Regions from separate parts of the Streptomyces herbicida genome, predicted to be linked through region 2. Evidence: riboswitches for the same ligand, from Rfam matches in the RefSeq annotation. Region 2 holds a riboswitch; each other region holds the start of a gene.
What was found. Region 2 has a riboswitch for cyclic di-AMP ahead of Q8A52_RS00395 (C40 family peptidase). Riboswitches for the same ligand answer to the same signal wherever they lie in the genome.

Region 1: another riboswitch for cyclic di-AMP. It lies ahead of Q8A52_RS04105 (transglycosylase family protein); the one in region 2 lies ahead of Q8A52_RS00395 (C40 family peptidase).
Region 3: another riboswitch for cyclic di-AMP. It lies ahead of Q8A52_RS35785 (C40 family peptidase); the one in region 2 lies ahead of Q8A52_RS00395 (C40 family peptidase).

What each region holds. Positions count from the first base shown of each region.
Region 1 covers NZ_JAUYWJ010000002.1:88,716-92,697, forward strand. Annotated here, with positions in the region: gene Q8A52_RS04090 (DUF501 domain-containing protein) at 1-168, opposite strand, end outside; gene Q8A52_RS04095 (FtsB family cell division protein) at 236-712, opposite strand; gene eno (phosphopyruvate hydratase) at 811-2,097, opposite strand; gene Q8A52_RS04105 (transglycosylase family protein) at 2,511-3,179, opposite strand; cyclic di-AMP (ydaO/yuaA leader) riboswitch at 3,184-3,352, opposite strand; gene Q8A52_RS04110 (transglycosylase family protein) at 3,536-3,982, opposite strand, start outside.
Region 2 covers NZ_JAUYWJ010000001.1:83,990-87,971, forward strand. Annotated here, with positions in the region: gene Q8A52_RS00385 (hypothetical protein) at 72-425, shown strand; gene Q8A52_RS00390 (tellurite resistance/C4-dicarboxylate transporter family protein) at 432-1,400, opposite strand; gene Q8A52_RS00395 (C40 family peptidase) at 1,547-2,770, opposite strand; cyclic di-AMP (ydaO/yuaA leader) riboswitch at 2,779-2,950, opposite strand; gene pcrA (DNA helicase PcrA) at 3,215-3,982, shown strand, end outside.
Region 3 covers NZ_JAUYWJ010000021.1:112,547-116,528, forward strand. Annotated here, with positions in the region: gene Q8A52_RS35775 (ATP-dependent Clp protease proteolytic subunit) at 1-294, shown strand, start outside; gene Q8A52_RS35780 (hypothetical protein) at 303-611, shown strand; cyclic di-AMP (ydaO/yuaA leader) riboswitch at 932-1,138, shown strand; gene Q8A52_RS35785 (C40 family peptidase) at 1,142-1,615, shown strand; gene Q8A52_RS35790 (LysE family translocator) at 1,685-2,305, opposite strand; gene Q8A52_RS35795 (LysR family transcriptional regulator) at 2,394-3,317, shown strand; gene Q8A52_RS35800 (ATP-binding protein) at 3,321-3,779, opposite strand.

The sequences.
Region 1 (3,982 bases), on a different contig from region 2:
GCCGTCGGGCAGGCGCGGGGCCGTCTCCACGACGTCCGGCTGGCCGCAGGGGCACCGGTGCGCGATCGCCCGCAGCCCGCGCGGCGGACGTCCGAGCTGCTGCTTGAAGGCCTCGACGTCCGCGTCGGTGGGCTCGGTGCGCGGAGTGGGGCGCGGAGGCGTTTCCATGACTGTCTTCAGGCTGTCTTTCTCTGGCTGTCGGTTCACTGGCCGGGGCCCTCTGAGCGCCGCCGGCTCACTGGTCGGAGGCGTCGGACTTGTCGACCCCGTCCCAGACGTTGGCGTACCAGGGGCGGTCGGCCGCCCCCAGATAAGCGTGCGCCTGCTTGGCCGCACCGGGGTCGATCACGACGTAACCGGTCTCCCCCGGCATCACATAGTGCAACCGCCGGCGGATCTGCTGCTCGGCGAAGGAGTCGTCCTGCCAGCGCGCCTTGAGGTCGCGCAACTGCTCGACCCGTTCCTGGGCCCGCTGCTTCTGCCGTTCCAGATTGGCGATCTCGGCGCGCTGGGAGACGTACTGCCGCATCGGATAGGCCAGGGCCACCACCATCGTGCACAGCACCAGGGCGAGCAGCGCGGCCCGGCCGGTGAGCCGGGAGCGGCGGGCTTGCCGCTTGGTCTGGGAGCGGTAGACCCGGGCCGCCGTCTGCTCGCCGAACAGCCGCAGTCTGGTCGCGGTGGAGAACCGGTCCCGGTCCTTCGCGGCCATGTCCCCGCCTCCCTCATACGTGCGTACGTCCCCGGACACGGTACGGGACCGCGTACGGGGACGTACGTACGACTGGCTAAGCCTTACCCCGGGAAGGGTCAGCCCTTGAAGCGGGGGAACGCGCTGCGGCCGGCGTACACCGCGGCGTCGTCGAGGATCTCCTCGATGCGCAGCAGCTGGTTGTACTTGGCGACGCGCTCGGAGCGGGCCGGGGCGCCGGTCTTGATCTGACCGCAGTTGGTGGCGACGGCCAGGTCGGCGATGGTGACGTCCTCGGTCTCGCCGGAGCGGTGCGACATCATGCACTTGAAGCCGTTGCGCTGGGCCAGCTCGACGGCGTCCAGGGTCTCGGTCAGGGAGCCGATCTGGTTCACCTTCACGAGCAGGGCGTTGGCGGTGCCCTCCTCGATGCCGCGGGCCAGGCGCTCGGGGTTGGTGACGAACAGGTCGTCGCCGACCAGCTGGACCTTGTCGCCGAGCTTGTCGGTGATGACCTTCCAGCCGGCCCAGTCGTCCTCGAACAGCGGGTCCTCGATGGAGACGAGCGGGTAGGCCGCCACGAGCTCCTCGTAGTACTCGGTCATCTCGGCGGCCGAGCGGGACTTGCCCTCGAACTCGTACTTGCCGTCCTTGTAGAACTCGGACGCGGCGACGTCGAGCGCGAGCGCGATCTGCTCACCGGGGACGTAGCCGGCCTGCTTGACGGCCTCGAGGATGAGGTCGAGGGCCTCGCGGTTGGAGCCGAGGTTCGGGGCGAAGCCACCCTCGTCGCCGAGACCGGTGGACAGGCCCTTGCTCTTCAGGACCTTCTTCAGGGTGTGGTACACCTCGGCGCCCCAGCGCAGGGCCTCGGAGAAGGACTCCGCGCCGATCGGGGCGATCATGAACTCCTGGATGTCCACGTTGGAGTCGGCGTGCGAGCCGCCGTTCAGGATGTTCATCATCGGCACCGGCAGCAGGTGCGCGTTCGGGCCGCCCAGGTAGCGGAAGAGGGGGAGGTCGCTGGCCTCGGAGGCGGCGTGGGCGACGGCGAGGGAGACGCCGAGGATGGCGTTGGCGCCGAGCGAGCCCTTGTTGTCGGTGGCGTCCAGGTCGAACATCGCCTGGTCGATCAGGCGCTGCTCGGTGGCGTCGTAGCCGACCAGCTCCGGGCCGATCTGCTCGATCACGGCGAGGACGGCCTTCTCGACGCCCTTGCCCAGGTAGCGGTTCGGGTCACCGTCGCGGAGCTCGATGGCCTCGAAGGCACCGGTGGAGGCGCCGGACGGAACGGCGGCACGACCCGTGCTGCCGTCGTCGAGGCCGACCTCGACCTCGACCGTGGGGTTGCCTCGGGAGTCCAGGATTTCCCGGGCTACGACGACGTCGATGGACGGCACGAGCATCTCCTTCTTGGGATGTGACGCTGGAAGTGCGGGGCTGGGGTGCCTTGCGACTAGAGCCTAACCGTCCCGGGGGCATCGGCCACCGACCGACCGTCCCGTGGACAGGGTTCGACCGTACCCATTGTTCCGGCTCGAAACAAAGGCGGGGTGGAGAACGGCTCGAGAAACATCGCGAGAAGAACGCGGCGAGAGGGACGGCTCCGGCGGAACGGCACGAGCACAGCGGCCCAAGCACGAGCACAGCGGCCCAAGCACGAGCACAGCGGCCCTGGAACAAACCCCGCCCCGGCGCGTACGGGGGAATACGCACCGGGGCGGGGAGACCGTGGGGACGGGGGGGGGCGGGCCCCACGTGCCCTCCACTGCGGGGAGCACGGTGGGGAGCGGCCTGTGATTCGGCTACCAGGCGCCTGTCACTTCAGGTGCAGCTGCTGGCCCGGGTAGATGAGGTCCGCGTCCTGGACGATGTCCTTGTTCAGCTTGAACAGCTTCTGCCAGCCGCCCTTGACCTTGTGCTTCTGGGCGATCGAGCCGAGGGTGTCGCCCTTGACGACCTTGTACTCGCCGTCCCCCTTCTTGACCTTCTTGCCGGTCGGGGTGGTGACGGTCTTGGCGGCCGGGCGCTGGGCGGAGCGGGAGGCGGCCGGCTTCTCCGTCGAGCGGGTGGCGGTGCTCGAGGAGCTCGCCGCGGCGCCGCCGTAGGGGGCGCTGGACAGGCCCGTGCCGCAGACCGGCCAGGCGCCCTTGCCCTGGGCGGCGAGGACCTTCTCGGCGATCTCTATCTGCTGCGCCTTGGTGGCCTTGTCCGCGGTGCCGGCGTACTTCGTGCCGCCGTACGCGGCCCACGTCGACGCCGAGAACTGCAGACCGCCGTAGTAGCCGTTGCCGGTGTTGATCGACCAGTTGCCGCCGGACTCGCACTTGGCGACGGCGTCCCACTCGGAGGCAGTGGCGGCGGCGGCGGTGCCGGAGGCCATCAGCGGGGCGGCGATGGCGGCGCCGGTGACACCGGCGAGCGCGATGGCACGCGTGGCCTTGGCCTTCGAGGGACGACGGTGCTTGCCCTTGACGGAAAACAGCATGGATGGATCCCCTCACCGACGCCTGCGAGGTGAGCTGTCGGGTTCGGGCCGGTTGAGTTGCCCGGCCACACCTCCACTGGGAGGCGTGGCTCCACCCCTAGCCGCTCCGGCTCAACTGCCCGGCGCGGCACTTACCTTGGGTCCCCCGCTCCTGCCTACGGCGCGTGACGCGACGACTGTTCCCGTGCGGCCGCTGGCAGGACTCGGCGTTGCGACAGCCGGGGCTCGTGGTGACGAGCGGACTCGACCGTAGACACGCGATCCGGGGAATTTCAAAGACGATCAGGGCTTCTGAGACTCATCCCACACTTTCACCAAACCGGACATTAGGCGTGAAAGTGGGGCGTCAACTCCCGCTACTTTCCGCCGTTTTCGGTACCGACGTCCAGGGTCTGACCGGCGGTGATGTCGTTCGGGTCGGCGCCGATGGCCGCCTTGTTGGCGGCATAGAGCGCACGCCATCCGCCGTCGACGTCAAGGGAGTCGGCGATGGACACGAGGGTGTCGCCGTCGCGGACCGTGTAGGTACGCGAGGCGTGACGGCCCACGGAGGCGGAGTCCTGACCGTTTGCTGTGCTTTCGTCCGCACTGGTCCCACGGTGACGACCGCCCCCGACGGCGCCGGTGTCGACCAGACTCCAAGACCCGCCGTTCTGCCACGAGTTGTCGGAGTCGCCCGATTTGGGGGCTTCTGTGGGTGCATCGCCGCTCCCCTGCGAGTCGCCCGAACCCGCAGAATCCGACTTGTCCGACTTAGCGGAATCCTCGCCCTTGTCCTCGTTCTTATCGTTGTCCTTCGCCTC
Region 2 (3,982 bases):
CGGTTCCGTGGTGCACGGGGGCGGTGGGGTGCTATGGGGCGCATATATGCGGGGGATTAGGCTCCGGCCTCATGGACGTACTCATCCATCTCTTCGTCGGCCTGCACATCATCGGCATCGCCGCGCTCCTCGGCGGTTTCCTCACCCAGATGAAGGCGATGGGCCGGGGCACCGCCCGCTTCGTCCCCGCAATGCTGCACGGCGCGCTGACCATGCTGGTCACCGGCGTGATCCTGGTCGGCCTCAACCAGGCCGACGGCCACCACGTCAACACCATCAAGATCGGCGTGAAGCTGGCCCTGCTGATCGTGATCCTCGGGCTCGTCTATGTGAAGCGGGACGAGGAGACGGTGGACAAGCGCCTCTTCGGTCTGGTGGGCCTGCTGACCACGGCGAACATCTTCATCGCCGTGCTGTGGACGTGAGCGGGCTCAGCGCGCGGCCCTGAACCCGGCGCGGGCCGACCGGACCGCGCCGGCGGCGACCGTGAGCCAGACGGCCACGGAGATCCACACCAGCACCCGTCCGGGCCGTTCCAGCCACAGGATGCCGAGGGCGGCCGCGACGGAGAGCGTCGCCGTCGCCGTCATCCCCATCGGGAACACCGTCGCCCAGCGGCGCACGTCGAAGCGCAGCCGAGGGCGCGCCACCTCGGCGGTCAGGAGGACGACGTAACAGGTCAGATCGAGGACGAGCAGCACGATGGTCGTGTCGCGCAGGACGCCGAGGTTGTCGTCGTCCCACAGGTACAGCCGCGCGCTGTCGGCGGAGATCAGCTTGGCACCGGCCAGCGCCGAGATCGCGAGCGCGCCGCCCGCGATCCACTGGTCCCCGGGTCCCTCGATCACCTGCCGCACGTCGAAGTGGGCAAGGGCGAACCCGTAGAGCACGAGCCCCAGCCAGAACAGCACGAGCGCAGCGTGGGCGAGCCATGCCGTCGCCTCGGCCGCGGCGAGCGTGGCGGCGAGCACGGCGAGCCCCTGCGTGGCCACGCAGCACAGGAACACCGCGCCCGGCATGCGCCGGTGCCAGTGCCGTACGACGAGGAACAGCAGCACCGGCCAGAGCACCGCGCACAGCGCGAGCAGCACCTCGGCCAGGCCCTGCCGGCCCAGTGCGGAGAAACGGGTGCCCAGCACCGCGGTCGCGGCGACGGCGGTGAGCGCGCCGGGCGTCCGCGCCTCGGCCACCCAGCGCCTCCGCTGCCGCAGCAGCCCCACGGCGAAGTCCACGGCCAGTGCCAGCCAGGCGACCGAGGCCATCGCGAGGGCGAACAGGGACAGGGCCTCGTAGCCCGCCAGCTGCAGCCCGACCGACACGATGCCGGTCGCCATCACGGCGGCCCCGGCCGTCGGCGGGCGCCGCTTCCACCAGGCGCGAAGGGGTGAGGAGGCGGGCATGGGCCCGATGCTAGGGAGCCGTGCGCACCTTGCGAGCGGGGCACGCGCGCGCGTGCCGGGAAAAACGCGCGGGTGCGGGACAGGGTCGCGTGCGCCTCGGGTTCACATCGGCCGCGGCGCTCGCGCCCCTGCCCCACGGTGGTCTCTCACGCCGGCCGCACCACGCTGTGGATGATCGACTCGCCGCCGTAGTAGATCGACTCCTCGCGGACGTAGGCGCCGGGCTTCGGGGCGTGGATCATCATGCCGTTGCCGATGTAGATGCCGACGTGGCTGATGTCGTCGTAGAAGAAGATCAGGTCGCCGGGCTCGGCGTTGGTGAGCGAGACCGTGGTGCCCACGTTGACCTGGTCGTAGGTGGTGCGCGGGAGGCTGACGCCCGCCGCCCGCCAGGCGGCCGAGGTGAGGCCGGAGCAGTCGTAGGAGCCGGGGCCGGTGGCGCCCCAGACGTACGGCTTACCGATCTGGGCGCGGGCGAAGGCGATCGCCTTCTCGGCCTTGGTGGTGTAGGAGGAGTCCGAGGAGGAGCCGGTCGAGCCCGTCGAACCGGTCGACCCCGTCGAACCCGTCGAACCCGTCGAGGTGGACGAGCCCGAGGAGCCCGAAGAACCGGAGGAGCTCGAGGAACTCGCGGCGGCGGCCTTCTTCGCCGCTTCCGCGGCCGCCTGCTTCTTCGCGAGCTCCGCGGCCTTGCGCGCGGCCTCCTCCTGCTTCTGCTTCTCGATCGCGGCGAGCCGGGCCTTCTCCTGCGCCGTCAGCTTGGACAGCAGCTCGCGAGCCGAGGCGAGCTTCTTCTGGACGGTGGCCTTGGCGGTCTTCAGCTCGTTCTGCGACTCGGTCAGCGTCTGGAGGCTCTTGGCGGCCTCCTGCCGCTTCTTCATGGTCGCCGACTGCTGCGTGATGTAGTCGTCGACCGCGCCCTTCTGCCGCGAGGTCATCCGGCCCATCAGCTGGGTCTGGTCGAAGTAGTCCTGCGGGGAGTCCGAGAGCAGGAAGGTGGCGGTGTCGGGCGCGGCGGCCCCGGTCCGGTACTGGGCGGCGGCGAACGTACCCAGTTCCTCACGTGCCTTGTTGAGCTTGTCCGTGCGCCGGGCCACGTCGTCCAGCAGGGAGTCGACGCTCTTGCGCTGACTGCCGGACTTCTCCTTGGCCGCGTTGTACTTCTCGGTCGCCGACTCCGCCTGGCGGTACAGGTCGTCGACCTTCTTCTCGACCTCCTCGATGCTCGGCTTGTCGCCGTCGGCGGAGGGGGTGGCATTGGCGGTCTGGGACAGCAGAGCCACGGAGGTGAGCGCGGCGGTGGCGATGGCGGGGGTGCGTATGCCTGTTACCAGGGCACTCGCGGGGCGCGACTTGCGGTGCGACGCCAAGGGAGGCGACTCCTTCCACGTTCCGCCTACCGAGTTAGCTGTCGGGTTCGGGCGGGTGGTTCGGAAGGGTTGCCCTACGGCCCTTGCTCCGGAGGGAGGTTGGGCCGATTCACCCCAAGGTCGGTTGGGTCCCCGGCTCCGGCTGCCGTGGCGGCGCACCGGACTCGGCGGAGGCCGCGCGGTCCGGCGACGTTCGCCGGTGGGGGTCGTACGGCCCGCCCGAGACGGTAGCCAACTGGTGTGGCCCGTGTGAAGGTTGATGGGCGATATGCCCGATACATTTTTGTGACCTGAAGGCAGAGTTCCGCCCGTGTGACAGCATGCTTCCGGAGCGTGAGACAGTTGTCCGGCTCATGCATCGGGAAGATCCCCCGCGCGCGGGGCCGGTCCTGTTTTCCGGGGCGGCGGTCGATTGTCGGTGGGGCACCCTAGACTCGGAGAGCGATGAGCAGCCTCTTTGACGACAGCTTCCTGGCGGACCTCCAGGCCCCTCACGGGCGCGAGGAGGAACCCCCGCCGCCGCCCGAGGACGATCACGCTCCGGAGCCGGTTCCGGACGATCTGTTCGGTGGGAAGTTCGACGTGCCTCCGGACCGGGACGCGTACTACCGCGACGGCGCCGCGCGCCCGGTGATCGACGCCGCAGCGCTGCTGGAGGGGCTGAACGAGAACCAGCGCGCGGCCGTCGTGCACGCCGGCTCCCCCCTGCTCATCGTGGCCGGCGCCGGATCCGGCAAGACCCGCGTGCTCACGCACCGCATCGCCCACCTGCTGGCCGAGCGGAACGTGCACCCGGGCCAGATCCTCGCGATCACCTTCACCAACAAGGCCGCGGGCGAGATGAAGGAGCGCGTCGAGCACCTCGTCGGCCCCCGCGCGAACGCGATGTGGGTGATGACCTTCCACAGCGCGTGTGTGCGCATCCTGCGCCGCGAGAGCAAGAAGCTCGGCTTCACGTCGTCGTTCTCGATCTACGACGCCGCCGACAGCAAGCGTCTGATGGCCCTGGTCTGCCGCGACCTGGAGCTCGATCCCAAGCGCTTCCCGCCGAAGTCCTTCAGCGCCAAGATCTCGAACCTGAAGAACGAGCTGATCGACGAGGAGGACTTCGCCGCCCAGGCCACCGACGGCTTCGAGAAGACCCTCGCCCAGGCCTACGCCCTCTACCAGTCGCGGCTGCGCGAGGCGAACGCCCTCGACTTCGACGACCTG
Region 3 (3,982 bases), on a different contig from region 2:
CCGGGCAAGCGGTTCGCGCTGCCCGGCGCGCGTGTGCTGCTCGGGCAGCCCTCGCTGCCCGAGCCGGTGGAGGGCCAGCCGAGTGACCTCGTCATCCAGGCCGAGGAGTTGGCCAGGACCCGGACCCTCCTCGAAGAAATGCTCGTTCGGCACACCGGACGCAGCCCGGAGCAGGTCCACGAGGACCTGGAGCGGGATCTGATCCTGGACGCGCCGGGCGCGCTGGAGCACGGGCTGGTGGACGGGATCATCCCCAGCCGCAAGGCCTCCCGCGCCGCTCGGGACGCGGGGTGAGCCGGCGGATGCTGCCTCCGGAGCTGCCTCCGCTGCCTGCCCTGACGCGGGCCGAGGGTGAGTTGATCGACCGTTACCTCGATGTGGTCGACCTCCTGGGCCGGATCAATCCGGCCCAGCACGAGGACACCTACCGCGGGCTGCGGGCCGCCCAGGCGCTGGTCCGTGCGGCGGTGGAGCTGCGCGACGCGCTGACCCTCATGCACCAGCGCGGCGAGACGGAGTTGCACGCGGCCACGTTGGCGCGCGCACTGCGGGTGCTGGACGGCGAACGCCGGACGGCGAGGGTCACCGTCCCACCCGACGCCGCCGATTGACGCACTGCCGTCCGGAACGGAGTTGAAACGACCCAAAAGGTGTACCGCTGTTTGGAGTAGTCGCGGGTCCGTTTCCAAGGCCGTGGAGGTTGCGCAACACGCTTGCCCGAGGGGGACGGTGAGACGCTTCCGCGCTGGTCCGGGGGTCCCCGACCCCCTCGACCTTGACTCGAACACAGCGGTGTCCACCCGAACGGCTGAGTGGTGAGTAACGCCACAAATCCCCGATTCCATTGGGATTTTCGGACACCTGTGAGTGAAGATCCCTGTCTGACGACAAGCCCCCGCCACAGCGGCGGGGCGGTCCGGGCGGACGCCGAGTCCTGCCGCCGCCCGGATGACCGGTCGACAGGAGTGGATCGGCAGGAGTGGAGGACCCAAGCAAGACGGGTCGCCGGAACGGATGTTCGTTCGTCTGTTTGTTCGTTCCGAGCAGCCCTTGGGGTGAAGCCGCGGCAACGCGGCCGGGCTACTTCGCCAGCCCGAATCCGACAGGTCATCCTTCACAGGCGGCTGACGAAGGGTTGCGCATGACTGCGCTCAATCGTGTCCCGTCGCTCATGGCCCGGGCCGGTACGGCCTCGGCCCTCACCATCGCCGCCGTGGGCGGCTCGATCGTGGTTCCGGGTGTCGCCGCCGACGCATCGGCCGCGACGATGGCGACGAAGGCACTCCAGGTCGCGGCTTCCAAGAAGGGGTCCCCCTACAGGTGGGGCGCCACCGGGCCGCGGAGGTTCGACTGCTCCGGGCTGACGCTGTACTCGTACAAGAAGGCGGGCAAGACCCTGCCCCGTACGGCCGCCCAGCAGTACAACAAGACCCACCACATCTCGGCCAAGCACCGCAAGGCCGGTGACCTGGTCTTCTTCCACTCGGGCTCCAGCGTGTACCACGTGGGGATCTACGCCGGGAAGGGGAAGATCTGGCACGCCCCGAAGACCGGGGACGTGGTGAAGCTGCAGAAGATCTGGACGAGGAGCGTCTGGTACGGCCGGGTCAGCTGACCCGCCCGAGGGGGTGGCAGGCCTGTGGCGCCGTCACCCCCTCGGGTCCCGCTCCGGCCTGACCTGGTGTCACGTCAGGAACGGTTCGAGGAGCAGGGCCGCGCCCAGAACCGTCAGCGCCACACCGGTCGCCGACCGAAGAGCCATGGCGGCCCGCGGCCGGCGCAGCCACCGGCCGAGCCGGTCCACCAGCAGCGCCACCGTCGGGAACCACACCAGGGTCAGCCCGATCACGATCAGTGCGAGCAGCAGGGTCCTGGGCAGCGCGGAGCTGCCCGCCGGTACGAACTGGGGCAGCAGGCTGAGAAAGGTCAGCGAGGCCTTGGGGTTGAGGGCATTGGTCATGAACCCCTGACGCAGCGGGTGCGCGGCCGACGGAGTGCCGCTGTCCGTGTCGCCGCTCTGCGGCTGCCGCAGCGACCACAGCGTCCGTCCGCCCAGATACAGCACATACGCGCCGCCGAGCAGTTGCAGGGCGCGGAACAGCGGGGGCACGGCGACCAGGACCGCGGCGACCCCCGCGGCCACCAGAGCCGTGTGGACGAGCAGCCCGCCCGCGATGCCGAGCGCACAGGCGATGCCCGCCCGGCGGGAGACCAGTGCGTTGCGTACGACGACCGTGAAGTCGGCGCCGGGCATGGCGACCATGCCGGCGGCGATCCCGGTGAAGGCGATGAGCTGTCCGTCCATGGCCCCCAGCCTCCCGCGGACGGGCCTTCAGCAGGTATTTCGGATATCCTGGGTGAACCTTAAGCATTCCTTTGGGCGGGCAACCGGTATGTACGACCCCATCCGACTCGCCGCCCTCGTCGCGGTGGCGGAGGCGGGGTCCATCACCCGTGCCGCCGAGCGGCTCGGCTACACACCCCCGGCGCTCTCCCAGCAGCTGGCCAAGCTGGAGCGGGAGGCGGGGACGGCGTTGCTGGTCCGGCACCACCGCGGGGCGCGGCTGACGGACGCGGGCGAGCTGCTGGTGGCCCGGGCCCGCCGGGTGCTCGACGAGTTGGAGCAGGCCCGGCACGAACTGGCCCGGCTGGCCGGTCTGTCGGGCGGCACACTCCGGCTCGGTACGTTTCCGACGGCCGGGACCCATCTGCTGCCGCCGGTGCTGAGCGCGTTCCACCGGGCGCATCCTGATGTGGAGCTGTCGGTGGCCGACTACGATCCGCCGACCGGCGTGGCGGCGGTGGCGGCCGGGGAGGTGGACCTGGCGCTGACGCACGCGTATCACCCGGCGGAGCCGGTTCCGGTGCCGTCCTCGGTGGGTCTGGAGCCGGTGCTGGTCGAGGAGCTGGTCCTGGTGACCGCCCCGGGGCATGCGCTGAGCAGTGACTCCTCCCGGCTGCCGCTGTCGGGGCTGGCGGGTCAGCCGCTGGTCAGCATGGCGCCGGAACTGCCCGCCCGGCAGGGAGTGGAGGCGCTTCTGGCCCGGGCGGGGGCAACGCCGTCCGTGCTGGTGCCGACCCCGGGGTACGCCGTGGTGTGCGCGCTGGTGAGTGCCGGGCTCGGCGTGGCCGTCGTACCGGAGATGGTGGCGCGGACGGCGGTCACTCCGGTCGGGGTGCGCCCGCTGGGAGCGGGAGAACTGCGCCGGACGATCTCGGTCGCGTTCCGGGCCGACGAGGTGGCTCCGGCCGCCGACACCTTCCGGGCCCTGCTGCGCGGGGCGTTCGGGCGTGCGTATCGGACGCCGGGGGCCTGAGTGCTACGGCTCCTGCTGTCCCGCCGCCGTGACCGGCTGGGCGGGTACCGTCCAGGGAAGTTCGATGGAGACGGTCTTGCCGCCCTCGCGGGTGGGCCTGACCCGTAGCTTGCCGCCGCATTCGGCGGTGAGCCAGCGGATGATCACCATGCCTCGGCCGTTGTCCTGCTGGACGGCGGCGGGCAGTCTCTTCGGGAAGCGCGGATGGCTGTCGGTGACGCCGATGCGCAGGTGTTCGTCACGATCGAGCACGAGGTCCACCGTGAAGGTGGGTGACTGACCGAAGGTGTGCTGTACGGCATTGGTGGCGAGTTCGGAGACGATGAGCCGGACCGTGTCGGCCACTTCCGTGTCCGGTGGCAGGCCCCATTCCGCGAGAGTGGCCAGCGCGTAGGAACGGGCCGCGGAGACCGAGGCGGGATCGCTCGGCAGAGTGACGGATGCTTCCAGATGGTCTGCCATGACGACGTCGTCCCTTTCCCACGGGACCGCAGTCCGGCACGGAGCCGGATGGTTCGAGTACGGTCCCGGACTGGTGCTTCGTCGTCAGACTGCCATTACGGCACGTGTCACGGGGGCGATCCACCAAGATATGCATATATCTGTCGCTCGAAGCGGTGAACTCTGCGACGGCAGACCGTATTTGGGCGGCTCGAAGGGAGTAG